Regions from separate parts of the Cytobacillus sp. GQ23 genome, predicted to be linked through region 1. Evidence: riboswitches for the same ligand, from Rfam matches in the RefSeq annotation. Region 1 holds a riboswitch; each other region holds the start of a gene.
The links. A riboswitch is a leader RNA that binds a small molecule or an ion and turns the genes downstream of it on or off. The one in region 1 is predicted to bind S-adenosylmethionine.
Positions count from the first base shown of each region.

Region 2: it holds a riboswitch for S-adenosylmethionine, as region 1 does, so the genes downstream of both, metK (methionine adenosyltransferase) here and AC6CHU_RS22945 (methionine ABC transporter ATP-binding protein) in region 1, are expected to answer to the same signal.
Region 3: it holds a riboswitch for S-adenosylmethionine, as region 1 does, so the genes downstream of both, AC6CHU_RS10625 (methionine ABC transporter ATP-binding protein) here and AC6CHU_RS22945 (methionine ABC transporter ATP-binding protein) in region 1, are expected to answer to the same signal.
Region 4: it holds a riboswitch for S-adenosylmethionine, as region 1 does, so the genes downstream of both, AC6CHU_RS19080 (methionine biosynthesis PLP-dependent protein) here and AC6CHU_RS22945 (methionine ABC transporter ATP-binding protein) in region 1, are expected to answer to the same signal.

Region 1 covers NZ_JCAXER010000036.1:12,831-17,044, forward strand. The annotation lists gene AC6CHU_RS22935 (MetQ/NlpA family ABC transporter substrate-binding protein) at 1-771, opposite strand, end outside; gene AC6CHU_RS22940 (methionine ABC transporter permease) at 784-1,452, opposite strand; gene AC6CHU_RS22945 (methionine ABC transporter ATP-binding protein) at 1,445-2,470, opposite strand; SAM riboswitch class I at 2,623-2,727, opposite strand; gene AC6CHU_RS22950 (O-acetylhomoserine aminocarboxypropyltransferase/cysteine synthase family protein) at 2,868-4,184, opposite strand.
Region 2 covers NZ_JCAXER010000025.1:33,827-38,040, forward strand. The annotation lists gene pckA (phosphoenolpyruvate carboxykinase (ATP)) at 1-1,325, opposite strand, end outside; gene AC6CHU_RS19500 (thiol-disulfide oxidoreductase DCC family protein) at 1,544-1,918, shown strand; SAM riboswitch class I at 2,024-2,139, shown strand; gene metK (methionine adenosyltransferase) at 2,448-3,641, shown strand; gene asnB (asparagine synthase (glutamine-hydrolyzing)) at 3,933-4,214, shown strand, end outside.
Region 3 covers NZ_JCAXER010000010.1:140,469-144,682, reverse strand. The annotation lists gene AC6CHU_RS10635 (MetQ/NlpA family ABC transporter substrate-binding protein) at 1-530, opposite strand, end outside; gene AC6CHU_RS10630 (methionine ABC transporter permease) at 549-1,199, opposite strand; gene AC6CHU_RS10625 (methionine ABC transporter ATP-binding protein) at 1,189-2,220, opposite strand; SAM riboswitch class I at 2,385-2,485, opposite strand; SAM riboswitch class I at 2,587-2,686, opposite strand; gene AC6CHU_RS10620 (PAS domain-containing sensor histidine kinase) at 2,924-4,214, shown strand, end outside.
Region 4 covers NZ_JCAXER010000024.1:42,050-46,263, reverse strand. The annotation lists gene metC (cystathionine beta-lyase) at 1-642, opposite strand, end outside; gene AC6CHU_RS19080 (methionine biosynthesis PLP-dependent protein) at 639-1,751, opposite strand; SAM riboswitch class I at 1,828-1,943, opposite strand; gene AC6CHU_RS19075 (H-type small acid-soluble spore protein) at 2,113-2,292, opposite strand; gene AC6CHU_RS19070 (hypothetical protein) at 2,450-2,689, shown strand; gene sucA (2-oxoglutarate dehydrogenase E1 component) at 3,529-4,214, shown strand, end outside.

The DNA of each region.
Region 1 (4,214 bases):
CACCTCTACAAGAGCTTTAATTCCTTCTTTCTCTTCATCACCTGTACGGACTGCAATTACATTTACATATGGTGAATCTTTGTCCTCAATAGCAATTGAATCTTTAAGAGGATTTAATCCTGCATCAATTGCATAGTTGGAGTTAATCAGAACTGCATCCCCTTCTCCATTATTGTAGATCTGAGGAAGAAGTGATGCTTCATATTCAGTATCAAACTCTAATTTTTTCGGATTGTCTTTTATATCTTCCAGTGTTGCTTCCGTTTTTTCAACATCTTCATTTAAAGTGATAAGTCCCTCAGCTTCCAGCATGGAAAGAATGCGGCCATGGTCTGCAACTGAGTTGCTCATGATGATTGTAGCACCCTCAGGAAGCTCCTCAAGATTCTTATATTTCTGGGAGTATACACCGATTGGCTCAATATGAATTCCGCCTGCATTTGTAAAATCATAGCCATGCTCAGCTTTCTGCGACTCAAGATAAGGAATATGCTGGAAGTAGTTTGCGTCAAGCTCTTTAGACTCAAGAGCCTGATTTGGCAATACATAATCCTGGAATGTTACAACATCAAGTTCAAAGCCTTTTTCTTCAAGTAATGGCTTTGCTTCTTCAAGAATTTCCGCGTGAGGCACATTGGATGCTCCCACCGTAATCTTTTTGCTATCTTTATCTCCGCCTTCTCCGGCACTGCCGTCTTTTTCTGAAGTGCCGCAAGCTGCAAGTACAAGGGCAACTGCCAGTGCAAGAGCAAGTGATAACCACTTTTTCATGTAAATCTCTCCTTATCGTTTGTCTAATTTTGTTGTAATAATATCTCCAATAAATTGGATGATAAATACGATGATTAAAATAATTACGGTCGCCATAAGCGTCACATCACTTCGGCTCCGCTGAAAACCTTCAAGGTATGCCAGATTCCCAAGTCCACCAGCGCCGATAACACCAGCCATAGCTGTGTAGCCAACCAGTGCGATAGCTGTTACAGTAATTCCCGAAACAAGGGCCGGCATTGATTCCGGAAGCAGCACCTTCCAGATGATCGTGCTTGTTTTTGCGCCCATTGACTTGGCTGCTTCAATTACCCCTTTATCTATCTCCCTCAAGCCGATTTCCACCATTCGGGCATAGAACGGAGCAGCACCAATAATTAATGCAGGCAATGCTGCATCCTCCCCAATCATTGTTCCCAATAGAAACTTCGTAAATGGAATTAATAAAACAATCAGGATGATAAATGGAATTGAACGGAATATATTGACGAACGCAGAGATAACTTTATTAATTGGCGCATTTTCCCAAATATTCCCCCTAGCTGTCAAAAAGAGCAGCAGCCCCAGCACCGCTCCCAAAATAAAGGTTGCGATAACAGAAATAGCAGTCATATAGAGGGTTTCCACAGTAGCCTCCCACATGGAATCCCATTTTACATTTGGAAACCATTCATTAAGCATTGGAAATCACCTCCACGCCTACCTGCTGGGAATGGATATATTCAATTGCTTTTGCAACTTCCTCTGCTTCTCCATCAACATGGATGAATAAGGTACCATAAGAACCATTCTGCGTCTGGGAAATCTTCCCTTGAAGAATATTTACAGTTACCTGGAAATGACGGATCAGGTTAGTAATCAATGGCTGTTCAGCTGATTCGCCGACAAATCCTAATTGAACTACTTTTCCTTGTGGATACAAATCTACAAGATGATCAATCGTTTCCTTCGTTTCTTCAGGCTCTGTCACCTGCTGAACAAACCGCTTTGTTATTTCTGCTTTTGGATTCTTAAAGACATCTAATACAGGTCCGATTTCAACAATTCGGCCGCCTTCCATAACAGCAACCCGATGGCAGATTTTACGGATCACGTGCATTTCATGTGTAATCAGAACAATGGTTAAGCCCAGGCGTTCATTGATGTCAACAAGCAGCTCCAAGATGGAATCTGTTGTTTGAGGATCAAGTGCAGATGTGGCCTCATCACAAAGCAGCACTTTTGGGTTGTTAGCAAGGGCTCTGGCAATTCCGACCCTTTGCTTTTGACCGCCGCTAAGCTGAGATGGGTAGGCTTCTTCCCTTCCTTCCAGACCAACTAGTTTAATGAGCTCGTCTACTCTTTTGAGCCTTTCCTGCCGGGAAACACCAGCGATTTCTAGCGGAAATGCAATATTTTCTCTTACTGTTCTCGACCATAACAGGTTGAAATGCTGGAAGATCATGCTTATTTCCTGACGTGCTTTTCTTAGGTTGCTTCCCTTTATCTTTGAAACCTCATTGCCGGCTACTGTTACGCTGCCATGGGTAGGAAGCTCCAGCCCATTCAGCATACGGATTAATGTACTTTTACCAGCACCGCTATATCCGATAACACCGAATATCTCTCCTTCTTTTACCTCCAGGTTTACATCATCCACAGCTTTTACCTGGCTGTTTTTTGAAGAGAATATCTTCTGAACATCTGTTATAGAAATCAATGTGATAGTCACCTCTTTTATCGAAAGATACAGATAATAATTAATTGGCTGCTTCTATTTACCTATTTTTTACTCACAATAGACTTTCATGCGCAAATGCAAAAATGCCTTCCTGCACATGAGCAGAAAGGCATAAATAAATTTAGTCCTTCCTCTCATCTATCAAAGCTATGCTTTGAGTGAATTGGCACCATTTCAACTAAATTGACGGTTGCCGGGCTTCATAGGGCACTTCCCTCCACCTCTCTTGATAAGAGCGTTACGTTCTATATTCAATTAATACTTTAAATTATTTAAGCAGTTTTTTAATTACGTTTGCTATCGTATCATAGGCGATAAAAAGGTGTCAACGATGAAATTTCAAACTTTCGGAAAAAAGCGAATGGTAAATTATCCTTTACGCTTTTGCGGCCAACGATGTAAGACCCGCAGCTGTTTCAATGGCCTGTTCCAGATCTTCAATCAAATCCTCCGCATTCTCAATTCCGATCGAAATCCGAATTAGATCTTCCGGTACACCGGCAGCCTTTAAACCTTCCTCATCCAGCTGCTGATGAGTGGTGCTTGCAGGGTGGATAATCAGGCTCTTTGCGTCCCCGACATTGGCCACATGTGCCCAAAGCTTCAGGCTATTGATCAGCTTGGCTCCAGCCTCTCTTCCGCCAGCGATTCCAAATACAGCCACTGCTCCGGCTCCTTTTGGCAAGTATTTATCTGCCAATTTTTTGTCCGGGTGGCTTTCATGGCCTGGATAAAGCACCCAATTAACAGCTGGATGCGCCTCCAGATATTCCACTACCTTTTTGGCATTGGCAACATGCTCCTTCATTCTTACATGAAGAGTTTCAAGGCCCAGTGTGAATTGGAATGCACTTTGTGCACTCATTGCAGGCCCTAAATCTCTCAACAGCTGTACTCGGGCTTTGATAATATAAGCCGCTTCACCAATTGCTTCACTATAAACAATATCATGATAGCTCGGATCCGGTTTTGTAAATCCCGGAAACTTAGGGGAATTCCAGTCGAAATTTCCGCCGTCAACAATTATACCGCCCATTGTAGTTCCATTGCCGAGCAGCCATTTTGTCGCAGAGTGTATTACAATGTCAGCCCCATGCTCAATTGGCCTGCAAAGATAAGGAGTAGCAAAAGTGTTATCGACAATTAGCGGCACACCATTTTCGTGTGCAATTGCGGCAACTTTTTCAATATCAAGGATCTTCAGGCTCGGGTTTCCAATCGTCTCGGCGAAGACAGCCTTTGTTTTATCTGTTATTGCACTGCGGAAATTTTCCGGATCCTTTGGATCGACGAGTCTCACCTTTATTCCGTACTTAGGAAGTGTGACTGCAAACAAATTATATGTACCTCCATATAAATTTGAGGCAGCAACAATTTCATCACCTGCTTCAGCAATATTTAAAATAGCCAGTGTTATGGCAGATTGGCCGCTTGCAAGAGCCAGCGCACCCACTCCTCCTTCAAGAAGGGCTACCCTTTCCTCAAATACACTGACAGTGGGGTTATGTATCCTGCTATAAATATATCCCTGCTCTTTCAGAGCAAAGAGGTCTGCAGCGTGATCTGTATCCTTGAATTGATAAGCATTGTTCTGATAAATCGGAACTGCCCTCGCACCGGTTACAGGGTCAGGCTTGAGTCCGCCATGCACTCCAATGGTTTCAAAACGGTAGTTTTGCTTTTTGTCTGTCATCATAATCTCTCCTCTATAATAATGTTTGTT
Region 2 (4,214 bases), on a different contig from region 1:
GCAAGTTTCATGCGTTCACCGACTCCATACTCTCCGCCAGTCCAGCCTGTGTTTACAAGGAAGACTTTTGCGTTATGCTCATCGATTTTCTCGCCAAGCATTTCAGCATAACGATTTGCAGGAAGCGGAAGGAACGGTGATCCAAAACATGTAGAGAATGTTGCCTGCGGTGATGTAATGCCGCGCTCAGTTCCTGCAAGCTTGGATGTATAGCCGCTTAAGAAATGGTACATTGCCTGCTCTTTTGATAGTTTAGAGATTGGAGGCAATACGCCAAATGCGTCAGCTGTTAAAAATACGATTGTATTAGGGTGTCCGGCAATGCTTGGGTCAACGATATTATCGATGGCCTGAAGCTGGTACGCCGCACGTGTATTTTCAGTTAAAGTGCTGTCATCGTAATCTGCAACCCGGGTTTCGCTGTTTACCACTACATTTTCTAATACAGCACCAAAACGGATCGCATCAAAAATCTGCGGTTCTTTTTCACGGGATAAGTTGATGCATTTCGCGTAGCATCCGCCCTCAATATTGAAGACTCCATTCGCAGACCAGCCATGCTCGTCATCACCGATTAGCTTGCGGTTCGGATCTGCAGATAAAGTTGTTTTTCCAGTTCCGGATAAGCCGAAGAATAAAGCAACATCGCCTTCCCGTCCAACGTTTGCGGAACAGTGCATAGGAAGAATTCCGTTTTCTGGAAGCATGTAGTTCATAACAGAGAAGATGGACTTCTTCATTTCACCGGCATATTCTGTTCCGCCAATTAAAACGGTGCGGCGTTCAAATGAAATGATAATGAATGTTTCGGACTTTGTTCCGTCAACAGCAGGGTCTGCTTTGAAATTAGGAGCAGAAATGACAGTGAACTCTGCCTGATGATCCAATAGCTCGTCTTCTGCAGGGCGAATGAATAACTGGTGGGCAAATAGGTTATGCCATGCATATTCATTGATTACCTGGATAGGCATGCGGTGTTTTTTATCAGCACCTGCGAATCCTTTGAATACGAATACTTCTTCTTTTTCTTTTAAGTAATTGATTACTTTATTATAAAGATTAGAGAATGCTTCTTCAGAAATGGGCTGGTTTACACTGCCCCAGTCCATTTTGTCTTTATTTGATGCTTCTTCAACAATGTATTTATCTTTAGGAGAACGCCCTGTATACTTTCCTGTCGTAGCGCGAACAGCTCCAGTAGAAGTAAGGGACCCTTCATTGCGGTTTAGAACCTTTTCCACAAGCTGAGGAACGGATAATTGCACTTGAATGTTGCTGCCATTTAGTAATTCGCTCAATTCATTTGATATGCTTACAGAGTTCATCTGATGAATACCTTCCTTTTTCCCGATTTTTTTATGAAAGTGATTACATCTCGAAATTAGTATAACACATTGAAATGATTAGTCTATACTATTACGAAACTTTTTTGTCTGTGTTATAAAATTGTCACATTTGGACATGCAATCCACTTTAATCACCTTATAACTGATATATGCTATTATAGAAGAAAGTGTTAATTTTATCATGGGACTGATCTAAAATGAAGACAATTGCCCTATATGATGGAACATGTTCTTTATGCAAGGAAACAAAGAGGATTTTTAATAAACTCGATTGGCTGAATAAAGTCGAATGGATCTCCCTGCAGGAATATGAAAAAATGCAGGGCACTTTATCGTTTTCCAGACATGATTTGCGGAGGGAGCTTCATATTATTACTCCCGCAGGCAGCGTGAAAAAGGGTTACACTGCAGTAAGGAGACTTCTGTTCCTCTTTCCTGCAACCTTTTTAATCAGCACCCTGTTGTATATACCACTCACAGCACTTCTGGGCAATCCGACATACAAATGGATTGCGAAAAACAGGCACAAATTTCTAAAGAAAAAGTGTGATGATGGAAGCTGTTCTCTATAAGGATGAAGCAGAATTTTTAAAGTCGGAATTTTACTGTGAAAAATAATGAAAATCTGTTGACATGGTTCGATAAAATACGGTATGATTCAACCTTGAACGGATACTCTCTTATCCCGAGCTGGTGGAGGGACAGGCCCTATGAAACCCAGCAACCTGCTAAAGGCAATAATCAGCAAAGGTGCTAACCTGACGCAAGGACGTAATTCCTTGAACGATAAGAGTGAAAGGCGCGAATCGATTTGCTTTCAACCTTTTCACTAATGAGAAGGTTTTTTATTTTGCAATGAAATGAACGGCTTTTGGAATGTACTATTTATGTGAGTTTTTGGCATGAATCTGATAAATGGTTACCTGGCATTCTTGCCGGCGCTGTCTATTTTTCTAATAAAAACTCCATGTTTATTTCATACTACTAAGGGAATGAGTTCCGTATCAAACAGAGATCCATGAAATGACAGGGAAAAGTTATTTTTTCCGCTTCCCCATTTCTTATTCTCGCTCAATTTTCTATTTATAAGGAGGAAGCCAGATGTCAACAAAACGTCGTTTGTTCACTTCTGAATCAGTTACTGAAGGTCATCCGGATAAAATCTGTGACCAGATTTCTGATGCAATCTTAGATGCGATTTTAGCTAAAGATGCGAATGCCCGTGTTGCTGCAGAGACTTCTGTAACAACTGGACTTGTATTAGTTGCAGGTGAAATCACAACATCTACATACGTAGATATTCCAAAAATCGTTCGTGAAACGGTAAAAGAAATCGGTTATACCCGTGCCAAATATGGTTTCGATTCCGAAACATGTGCTGTTTTAACTTCCATTGATGAGCAGTCTGCTGATATCGCAATGGGGGTTGACCAGGCACTTGAAGCACGCGAAGGGCAAATGAGCGATCAGGAAATCGAAGCAATCGGTGCAGGAGACCAGGGATTAATGTTCGGTTTTGCCTGCAACGAAACGAAAGAGCTTATGCCTCTTCCGATTTCTTTAGCACATAAACTTTCCCGCCGCCTGACTGAAGTCCGTAAAGAAGAAATCCTTCCTTACCTTCGTCCCGACGGAAAAACTCAGGTAACTGTTGAGTATGATGAAAACGACAAGCCTGTGCGCATTGACACAATCGTTATTTCTACTCAGCATCACCCAGAAATCAGCCTTGAGCAAATTCAGCGAAATCTGAAGGAACATGTTATTAACCCGGTTGTTCCGAAAGAACTAATTGATGAGAATACTAAGTACTTCATCAACCCGACAGGACGCTTTGTTATCGGCGGACCTCAAGGTGATGCTGGCCTGACAGGACGCAAAATCATCGTAGATACTTACGGCGGATATGCACGCCATGGCGGCGGAGCGTTCTCCGGCAAGGATCCTACAAAGGTTGACCGCTCTGCTGCGTATGCTGCACGTTATGTAGCGAAGAACCTTGTTGCAGCCGGTTTAGCAGAAAAAGTTGAAGTCCAGCTTGCTTATGCGATCGGTGTGGCACAGCCTGTTTCGATTTCTGTTGATACATTTGGAACTGGCAAAGTGGATGAAGATGTATTAGTTGATCTAGTAAGAAAGCATTTTGATCTTCGTCCTGCAGGAATTATTAACATGCTTGGCCTTCGCCGCCCAATTTACAAGCAGACAGCTGCTTACGGACATTTCGGACGTACAGATGTTGACCTTCCTTGGGAGCGTACTGACAAAGCAGAAATTCTTCGTTCTGAAGCGTAATATAAAAAGCGGGAGTTGCATTTATGATGTAACTCCCGCTTTCTTTTTTGCGTCTAATACTAATAGGGTGTTAATCACTTTTCGGTCTTTATGCTCTATAGTCGTTTATAATTTTATGGTATCGTATAAACTTCGGATAATGGCTTAATTTTCCGTATAGAAACATTTTATATTCTGCGTGCTAATTATTAGCGATTAGTGGTAGTATTATAGGGTATGTTTTCTAAGACAAAGAGCCGCCTGAGGCTGTATCTTAATATTGAGAAAAGAATGGAGTAGGTGACGTACATAATGTGTGGTTTTATTGGTTGTGTACATGAAAAAGCACAAAATTACCGTGACGCAGATAAAGAACAATTCCAAAATATGAATGATATCATTACTCATCGGGGTCCGGATAATTCAGGATACTATTTTGATGATCATATTCAATTCGGCTTCCGCCGGTTGAGCATTATTGATATTGAAAGCGGACACCAGCCGCTGACTTACGAGAATGAGCGATATTGGATCATCTTCAATGGTGAAATCTATAATTATGTGGAACTTCGTGAAGAACTTCTCAAAGCAGGA
Region 3 (4,214 bases), on a different contig from region 1:
ACAAATTCAAGGTTCTTTGGATTTTCAACGATTTTATTCAGATCAAGATTTCCATCATAGTCCTCGGATAGTTTGATCAGGCCGGCTTCCTCCAGTAACAGAAGCGCTCTTCCCCCATTTGAAGCATCATTTGGAATGGCAATTTTGCCGCCTTCCGGAATGTCTTCGACTGATTTTACTTTTTCCGAATAAAGGCCCATTGGTGCTAAAACAGTTGTCGCGATCGGTGAAAGATCCATATTATGCTCTTTAATAAAAGTGTCAAAATAAGCGACTGTCTGGAATGCATTTACATCTAGATCACCTTCGGCAAGGGCAACGTTTGGCTGTACATAATCAGAGAATGTCACAACCTCAATTTCAATGCCTTCTTTTTCAGCCTTCTCAGCAATAAAATCCCAAATGCGTGTATCTGATCCGCTGACACCCAATTTAACTTTCTTTGTTTCTTCTCCGCCTGTAGTACTTGAGCATGCGGCAGTAAAGACAGCCAATGCTAAAATAATGAATGATATAAATAGTTTGTTCATGATGTATTTCCCCCTATGTTATCTTCTTCTGATTTTTTTGGATAAGAGATTTCCGAATGACTGAAGGCCCTGAACCATGACCACTAAGATTGCAACAGTAATCAGCATGACGGTTGTATCGAATCGCTGATAGCCGTATGTAATGGCAAGGTCACCAAGGCCGCCTCCTCCAACTGCCCCAGCCATGGCAGATGCTCCTACCAGACCAATTGTCGCAATGGTAAAGCCCAATACCAGCGAACTAAGTGCTTCAGGAATCAGGAATTTTAAAATGATCTGTCCTGGTGTCGCTCCCATTGCTTCTGCCGCTTCAATGACGCCTGGATCCACCTCGAGCAATGAATTTTCTATTAATCTCGCAATGTAGGGTCCTGCATAAAAGACAAGAGGCACTACGGCTGCGGCGGTTCCAATCGATGTTCCGACAATCATCCGGGTAATTGGGATAATGGCTACCATTAAAATGATGAAAGGAACTGATCTAAAAATATTAATAATGCTGTTTATGATGTTAAAAACAACGGTGTTTTCCAGCAGATGCCCTTTCCTGGTCACAACAAGCAATATGCCAAGCGGGAGTCCGATAAGAGCTGAAAACAGCAGTGAAAATGCCACCATTTGGACCGTTTCGATTAAGGCTTCAATGATTTTTTCCTGGTTAACTAGCACGTGCAGTCACTTCCTTTATTGAAACTTTTTCCTGGCTGATGTACTGAATCGCCCTTCTGATTTCACTGTCCTGCCCCTGGAATTCGACAATGAGATTGCCAAACGGGGTTCCCTGCAGTTCTGTAATATTTCCAAACAGAACGTTGAAGTCAATATTAAACTTTTTAGCAACCTGTGAAAGCAGCGGCTGGCCGGCAGAATTCCCGACAAAATTGATTCTGAATACCTTTTGAAGCCCCTGCTGCTTTTCAATCACTTGCTTAATGGATTCAGGTATTTGATCATTCATAACCGTGCTGACAAAGTTTTTCGCTGTTGGGGTTTGGGGTGAAGAAAAGACATTGAAGACAGTTCCTTCTTCAATAATCTTCCCTGCCTCGATGACAGCGACACGATCACAGATCTCCCTGATAACAGACATTTCATGAGTAATGATCAGAATCGTAATGTTGTATTCTTTATTTATTTTCTTCAGCAGCTGCAGGATCGAGCTGGTTGTCTGCGGATCCAGAGCAGAAGTTGCTTCATCACATAATAGAATGGAAGGCTGTGTTGCGAGCGCCCGGGCGATTCCGATCCGCTGCTTTTGTCCGCCTGACAGCTGATCAGGATAGCTGTTCGCCTTGTCGGCAAGCCCCACGAATTCTAATAGTTCATGGACACGCTTTTTTATTTCACCCTTCGAGACCTTAGCCAGTGTGAGCGGCATCGCCACATTGGCAAACACTGTTTTCGAGTTTAAGAGATTGAAATGCTGAAAGACCATACCTATGTTTCTTTTCACTTCGCGAATTTCTCTAACAGATAAAGCCGTCAAGTCATGGCCGCTGACAATGACCTTTCCTGAAGTCGGCTTCTCCAGCCAATTGACACAGCGGATCAAAGAGCTCTTTCCCGCACCGCTGAAGCCGATCACCCCGAAAATCTCCCCCTTATTAATCTTTAAATCTATTCCATCCAGAGCAGCTACCTGCTGACCTCCGCTTTTATAGACCTTCTTTAAATTCTGAAACTCTATCATGCAGCCTCTCTCCTTTGTGGTGGTTGGTGACAGGCACCTATACCAATTTGATGAACTGGTATAGGTACCTGTCACCTTCCATTGTCTAACTATTCCAATCCGAAAACTAAGAATTATATCCTGAAATTTACCCCTTCCATCAGAAGAGGTTTTTTAAAGTCCTCTCCTTATCTTCCAGGCTTTTGCCTGCTGGATTTGGCACAGTGCAGTCTGCCTGCTGCCGAAGCTTCATTGGGCCAGGTCCCTCTGCTTCTCTTGATAAGAATTATTCATATGTTTATGAATAGAATCTTGATGCAATATTTCCGCGTAAAACAAAAACCCTCTTCTAAAGAAAGAAGAGGGCAGCATTTATCAATGGTCCTCTTCTTATCTTTCAAGCAATGCTTGCTGGATTTGGCACGGTACAATTTTGTCCGCTGCCGAGGTGTCATAGGGCCAGTCCCTCAACCTCTCTTGATAAGAAGATTTTTAATATGCGGTTGTTAATATGCTTAATACTTTACCATCTTAAAGTAAAGAAAGTCAATATAAAGTTTAAATATATTTTATTTGATTACCGCCTCCTGGTCTGAATCCGCTCTGTCATTAACCCGTATGCTATGGACTCTTCTAAAAAATGATAGTTAAATCCTATGTGTCTATACCTCTATCTCATGTATAATAATGGAAAAGTGTCATTTCTCAATAAAGGAGGGACAAAATGATTATGACCGAGAATCCGGCAGATTTATTCGCCGACAAAGTCGAAGCGAGGAATCTGCAGCTGGCCATTCAGCATTCCAGCGATGTGATTGCAAGAGTGACAAAAGAAGGCGTTGCTTTATATGTCTCCCCTTCCTGCCTATCAATGCTGGGGTATACGCAGCAGGACTTTTATCGAAGCAGCCTTTATACATACTGCCATCCCAATGACCGGGATCTTCTTAGAGATGCATTGGCAGATCTTGAACAACTCCCGCATAAACGGGAGACTTTTCGTTTCAGACATAAGGAAGGCCATTACCTATGGCTGGAAGCCAATTTTACAGTCATTAATGAGGATAAAGAAATGATGTGCATCATCCGGGATATGACACAGAGAATTATCATGGAAGAGGAAATTCTTGAAACACAGGAGAAGTACCGCTTTCTGGTGGAGTACTCCAAGGATACGATCGGAATGGTGACACAAAAGGGGATTTGGACCTATATCAATAATGAAGGAAAGAAGCTCTTTGGGTTCACGAGCATCAAAGAGATAATCGGCACCTCCCTCCACGACTACATCCCTCCTTCAGAACATTCCACCCTCGATGATTTTCTGCAAACAAAGCTGAGCGTGAATTTTGAGCTTAATCTGATCCGGACCGATGGACAAGTAAGAAAAGCTGAAGTCCAGCTGATTCCAACCACCTTCAAGAACAGAAAGGTATACCAGATCATTATCAAAGATGTAACCGGACAAAAGAAGACTGAAGAAAAGCTGCAGAACGCTGAAAAACTTTCCGTTGTCGGTCAGCTTGCTGCAGGCATTGCCCATGAAATCCGCAACCCGCTTACAGCCATTAAAGGCTTTACGCAGCTATTATACGAAGAACATAAGGGTAATTTCGCAGAGGTCATTCTAAATGAGCTGGAACGGATTGAAGGCATCGTCAATGACCTGCTCGTTCTCGCCAAACCTCAAATAACCGAAATGGAAGAAACCTGCCTGACAAACGTTGTAAAAAGTGTGATTACCCTTTTAAACAGCCAGGCGGTTATGGAAAATATCCTGATCGAATTAACTCAATCACCCGGCGAGTTCTTTGTGAAATGTGAAAAAGATAAAATTAAGCAGGTCCTGATTAACATCATCAAGAACTCAATTGAAGCCATGCCAATGGGCGGCAAAATAAACGTCGATATCCGTCAGGAAGACCAATCTGTCATCATCAGTGTCGAGGATGAAGGAATCGGCATACCGGAAGAACGCCTCGCCAAACTGGGTGAGCCTTTTTACAGTACAAAAG
Region 4 (4,214 bases), on a different contig from region 1:
CACAACCGCCAGGCCTGCCACGACGTCGCTATGTCCGGATAAAAATTTGGTAGCGCTGTGAAGCACGATATCTGCACCTAAAGAGAGCGGTTTTTGCAGGGCAGGGGTCAGAAAGGTATTATCCACAAATGTCAGGGCTCCATGCTGCTTGGCAAGTTGGCTGATGGCCTGTATATCAGTTACTTTCAGCAGGGGATTGGAAGGAGTCTCAACATAGAAAACCTTTGTGTTGGGACGGATGGCTTCCTTCACTTCCTCCAGGTTTGTCATATCAACAAATGTGTGCTCAATGCCAAAACGGGACAGGACTTCGGTAGTCATGCGATAGGTCCCGCCATATACGTCTTCTGTTATGACAACATGATCTCCCTGTGATAAGAGGAGAAAAGCTGTAGAAATGGCAGCCATTCCTGAAGAGAAGGCAAATCCTCTGACTCCTTCTTCAAGCTCCGCAATGACCTCTTCAAGAGCTTCCCTTGTTGGATTCAGACTGCGGCTGTAATCATATTTTCCAAATACATCAATATCTTTTTGATGAAAGGTGGAGGCATGCTGGATCGGTACACTGACAGCTCCTGTTTCCGGATCGAATTTATGATTATTGTGAAGCAATTTCGTTTGGAATGTATAGTTTGAGCTCATCGCACTGCCTCCTTTACAACCTTTGCAAAAGCATGTTCTAGATCTGCCTTCAAATCTTCTGCATTTTCGATTCCAACCGAGAAACGCAGAAGCCTGTTACAGACACCTGTTTCCTTGCGGATTTCTTCAGGGATGTCCGCATGCGTCTGTGTTGCGGGATAGGTGATAAAACTCTCGACTCCGCCAAGGCTTTCAGCAAAGGAGATAAGGGAGAGGCTCTGCAGAAAAGGATTCACCCAGGATTCATCCTGTACCCGGAACGAAATCATGCCGCCTTTGCCTGGATATAGAACATCCGTAACGGATTCATGTCCTGATAAGAAAGCCGCCAGTTCCCTGGCATTTTTCTCATGCCGTTCCATGCGAAGAGAAAGTGTCTTCATGCCTCTGATTAAAAGCCATGAATCAAATGGGCTAAGGACTGCACCAGCAGCGTTATGGTTCATAGCAAGCTCCTCACATAGCTGCTTGCCTTTTGCGACAATTAACCCAGCAAGGACATCATTATGGCCGCCAAGGTATTTTGTAGCACTATGGATGACAATATCAGCTCCAAGCTTTAGCGGCTGCTGAAGAAGGGGGGTATAAAATGTGTTATCCACGATCAGGAGAACATTATGCCGTTTTGCGATGTCAGCTATCAGCCCAATATCTGTCTCTTCCATCAAGGGATTAGTTGGGGTTTCCAGAAATATAGCTTTTGTTTTTTCAGTGATAAGCTCTTCAACAACTTCAGGATTGCTGGTATTCACATATTTGCTTTCCAGTCCCCACTTTTTGAAGCCCTGTTCAAGCAAGCGGTAGGTACCACCGTATAGATCTTTGGATACAATCCATTCATCACCTGATTGAAAGAGTGAGAGAATAGTAAGTATAGCCGCCATTCCTGAACTGCAGGCATATCCTTGATCGCCTTTTTCCAAATCGGCGATTGCCTGTTCAAGCAGCTGGCGGGTCGGATTGCCTGTTCGGCTATAGTCGAAGCCAGTAGACTGGCCAATGCCTTCATGGCGGTAAGCGGTGGAAAAGTAAACAGGCGGATTGACTGCACCTGTTGCGGATTCGCTTCTGTTTCCAATTTGCGCTAATTTGGTGTCAATATTATACATGCTCATAAACACTCCTTCGTCATAATAAAAAAAAGCCTTCTATAAGAAGAAGACTTTTTAATGTGAACAGCCATTCTTCTTATCTTTCAAGTTTTTGAAAACTTGCAGGAATTAGCACCTTTTCAATCAAAAAAATGATTGAAGGTTGCTGAGGCGTCGTCGGGCCTTACCCTCGACCTCTCTGGATAAGAAATCAATTATTAAATTTTCTCTAAACTTTACTACAGTAAACCGTTAACAGTCAATACTTTTTTGAATATTTCATGTTATAAAAAATATTCAGCAAGAGTCCAGGGGGGGTAAGCAAAGTCCTGGACTAAAAAAACTTTCCTTAACAGATCGGAAAGTTTTTTTAGGCTATTCATTCTTCAATTAAATCGTTAACCGGCACATCCATTTCTTTTTCAGAATCTGCTTTAGTGTAAATGCGTGCTGTCTTAGTCTGCTCATCTACATGCTGAATGATGATCGGAACTCCATTTAAAGTAACATTGTGCATTTCAGCAGACTCAGCAATCTCTTTGGCTCTGCCAATGTTCATGGAAAAACCTCCTGAATTTGAATAACTTTAATGTGTCTAAAAAAGATACAAATTATTCTTTTTATCTGGCATAAACTGTTATAGGTAGATCGCTTTAAAGTTCAGAATATTTGTTTTATAATGGAACAAATGACATTTTTCTTGGAGGGAAGCTAATATGCGCGAACATAGCCACTGCCGCCACCGGTTTGCCGAATCCGAAGGTCCTGCAGTTTTCCAGACCCTGGATGGCATTGAAGTAAATGTTTCTGGTTCAATGTTTGAAAAATGTACAACTTGCGGCCATTTTGATTTTCCTGTGGAAACGAGAGAAGCAATTGAATCTTCCCTAAAAGAAAACAGAAAAAAAGCAAATGCAGCAAAACAAATTTACATTAACTTAGTTGAGACTTTTTAAGCCGGACGCCATGTCGGCTTTTTTATTTTGGCTTCAGTTAGTAATTGGTATTGAATGGCACTTGACCCTATAAAAAGCATTGGATTTCTTAGCGGGATGTCTTATAAGCTTATTCAATGTTCTGCAGGAAAAGAGGGAGCAGAAGACTCTGAAAGCAAAGCTTAAGGAGCTAAGATTCTTCCCACTTAAAGCAGATGGTTGCTTTTTAAATCAGCGTGGACTATTTTAAGGAAAGGCTGTTTTCTTAAAGTTTGTTGCTTTTGCATAACTTAGTATAATTTGCTGAGTTGATCTTCGCTGTGGGCACTTGATCCTTGAAAATGCTGACGCATTTCCTTCGTGCGTTGTTGATTCGAAGAAGCTTGTTCAATGTCCTGCGGTAGGAGAGGGAAGTGTGAGACCCCGGAGGCGCAGCCGAGGAGGCTCACTTTCCTCCCCGCGGAAAGCAAGTGACTGGAGTGGAAATCAACGGGCAGAATTCATAAACAAAAAACAACAATTTTTGAAAAAAGAGCCTAAACAAATAAATGAACTCCAAAAATCAAAAAGCCACCCGGTTATTTCATATTTATAAAGGTGTAACCTTTTACAAATTATTTTTTTAGAATAAGTAATTGCTAAAAAAATTTTTTAATAGTTTTCCACTATATTCATGTTTTTATCTTTGTACAAGTAGATTTTCCGTGTTAGAATAACTATGGAAACGTTTTATCCTCTGAAAAATATTATTATTCGTAAAAATGAATTGTTAATGCGTTCAAATGATGGGTATTGTATTTTTAGGAAGAAAAAACGTATTAAATTATTTACTTACAAAACAGTTATGGAGGTAATTTTCCATGAAAAAGCCAACGAATGGTGAGGGACCTTTTGAACAGGGATTTCATGGCCCGAACCTTGGCTACGTTATTGAGCTTTATGAAAGATATTTAGAGGATCCGTCGTCGATTGATCCTGAAATGAAAGAGTACTTTGAAAAAAACGGTTCCCCTCTTATGAGCGAAGAAACCGCACCACTGTCTTCATCAGCAAATCAGCAAATGAATGCCGGACAGATTGAAAAAACACTAGCTGCTATTCGCCTGGCTGATAATATTCGTACATATGGCCACTTGGCTGCCGATATTTATCCGCTGGGAAACAATAAATCAGAAACTGCTTTATTTGAATTAAGCAAATATGGCTTAACTGAAAATGACTTAAAAGAGATCCCTGCTGGTGTCATAACTAAAGATGCCACATATCCTTTACGCAACGGACTTGAAGCAATCGAATTCCTGAAGAGCGCTTATATGGGACCCATTGCTTTTGAATTCCAGCATATATTTGATGAAAACGAAAAAGACTGGCTTCGCCGCAAAATAGGCGCCAACAGCCACAAGCTGTCTATGCCAAAAGCGGAAAAGCTAAAAGTATTAAAAAGACTGACAGAAGTGGAGGAATTTGAAAAGTTTCTTCATAAAACTTTTGTCGGTCAGAAAAGATTCTCCATTGAGGGCCTTGATACAATGGTTCCGCTGCTGGA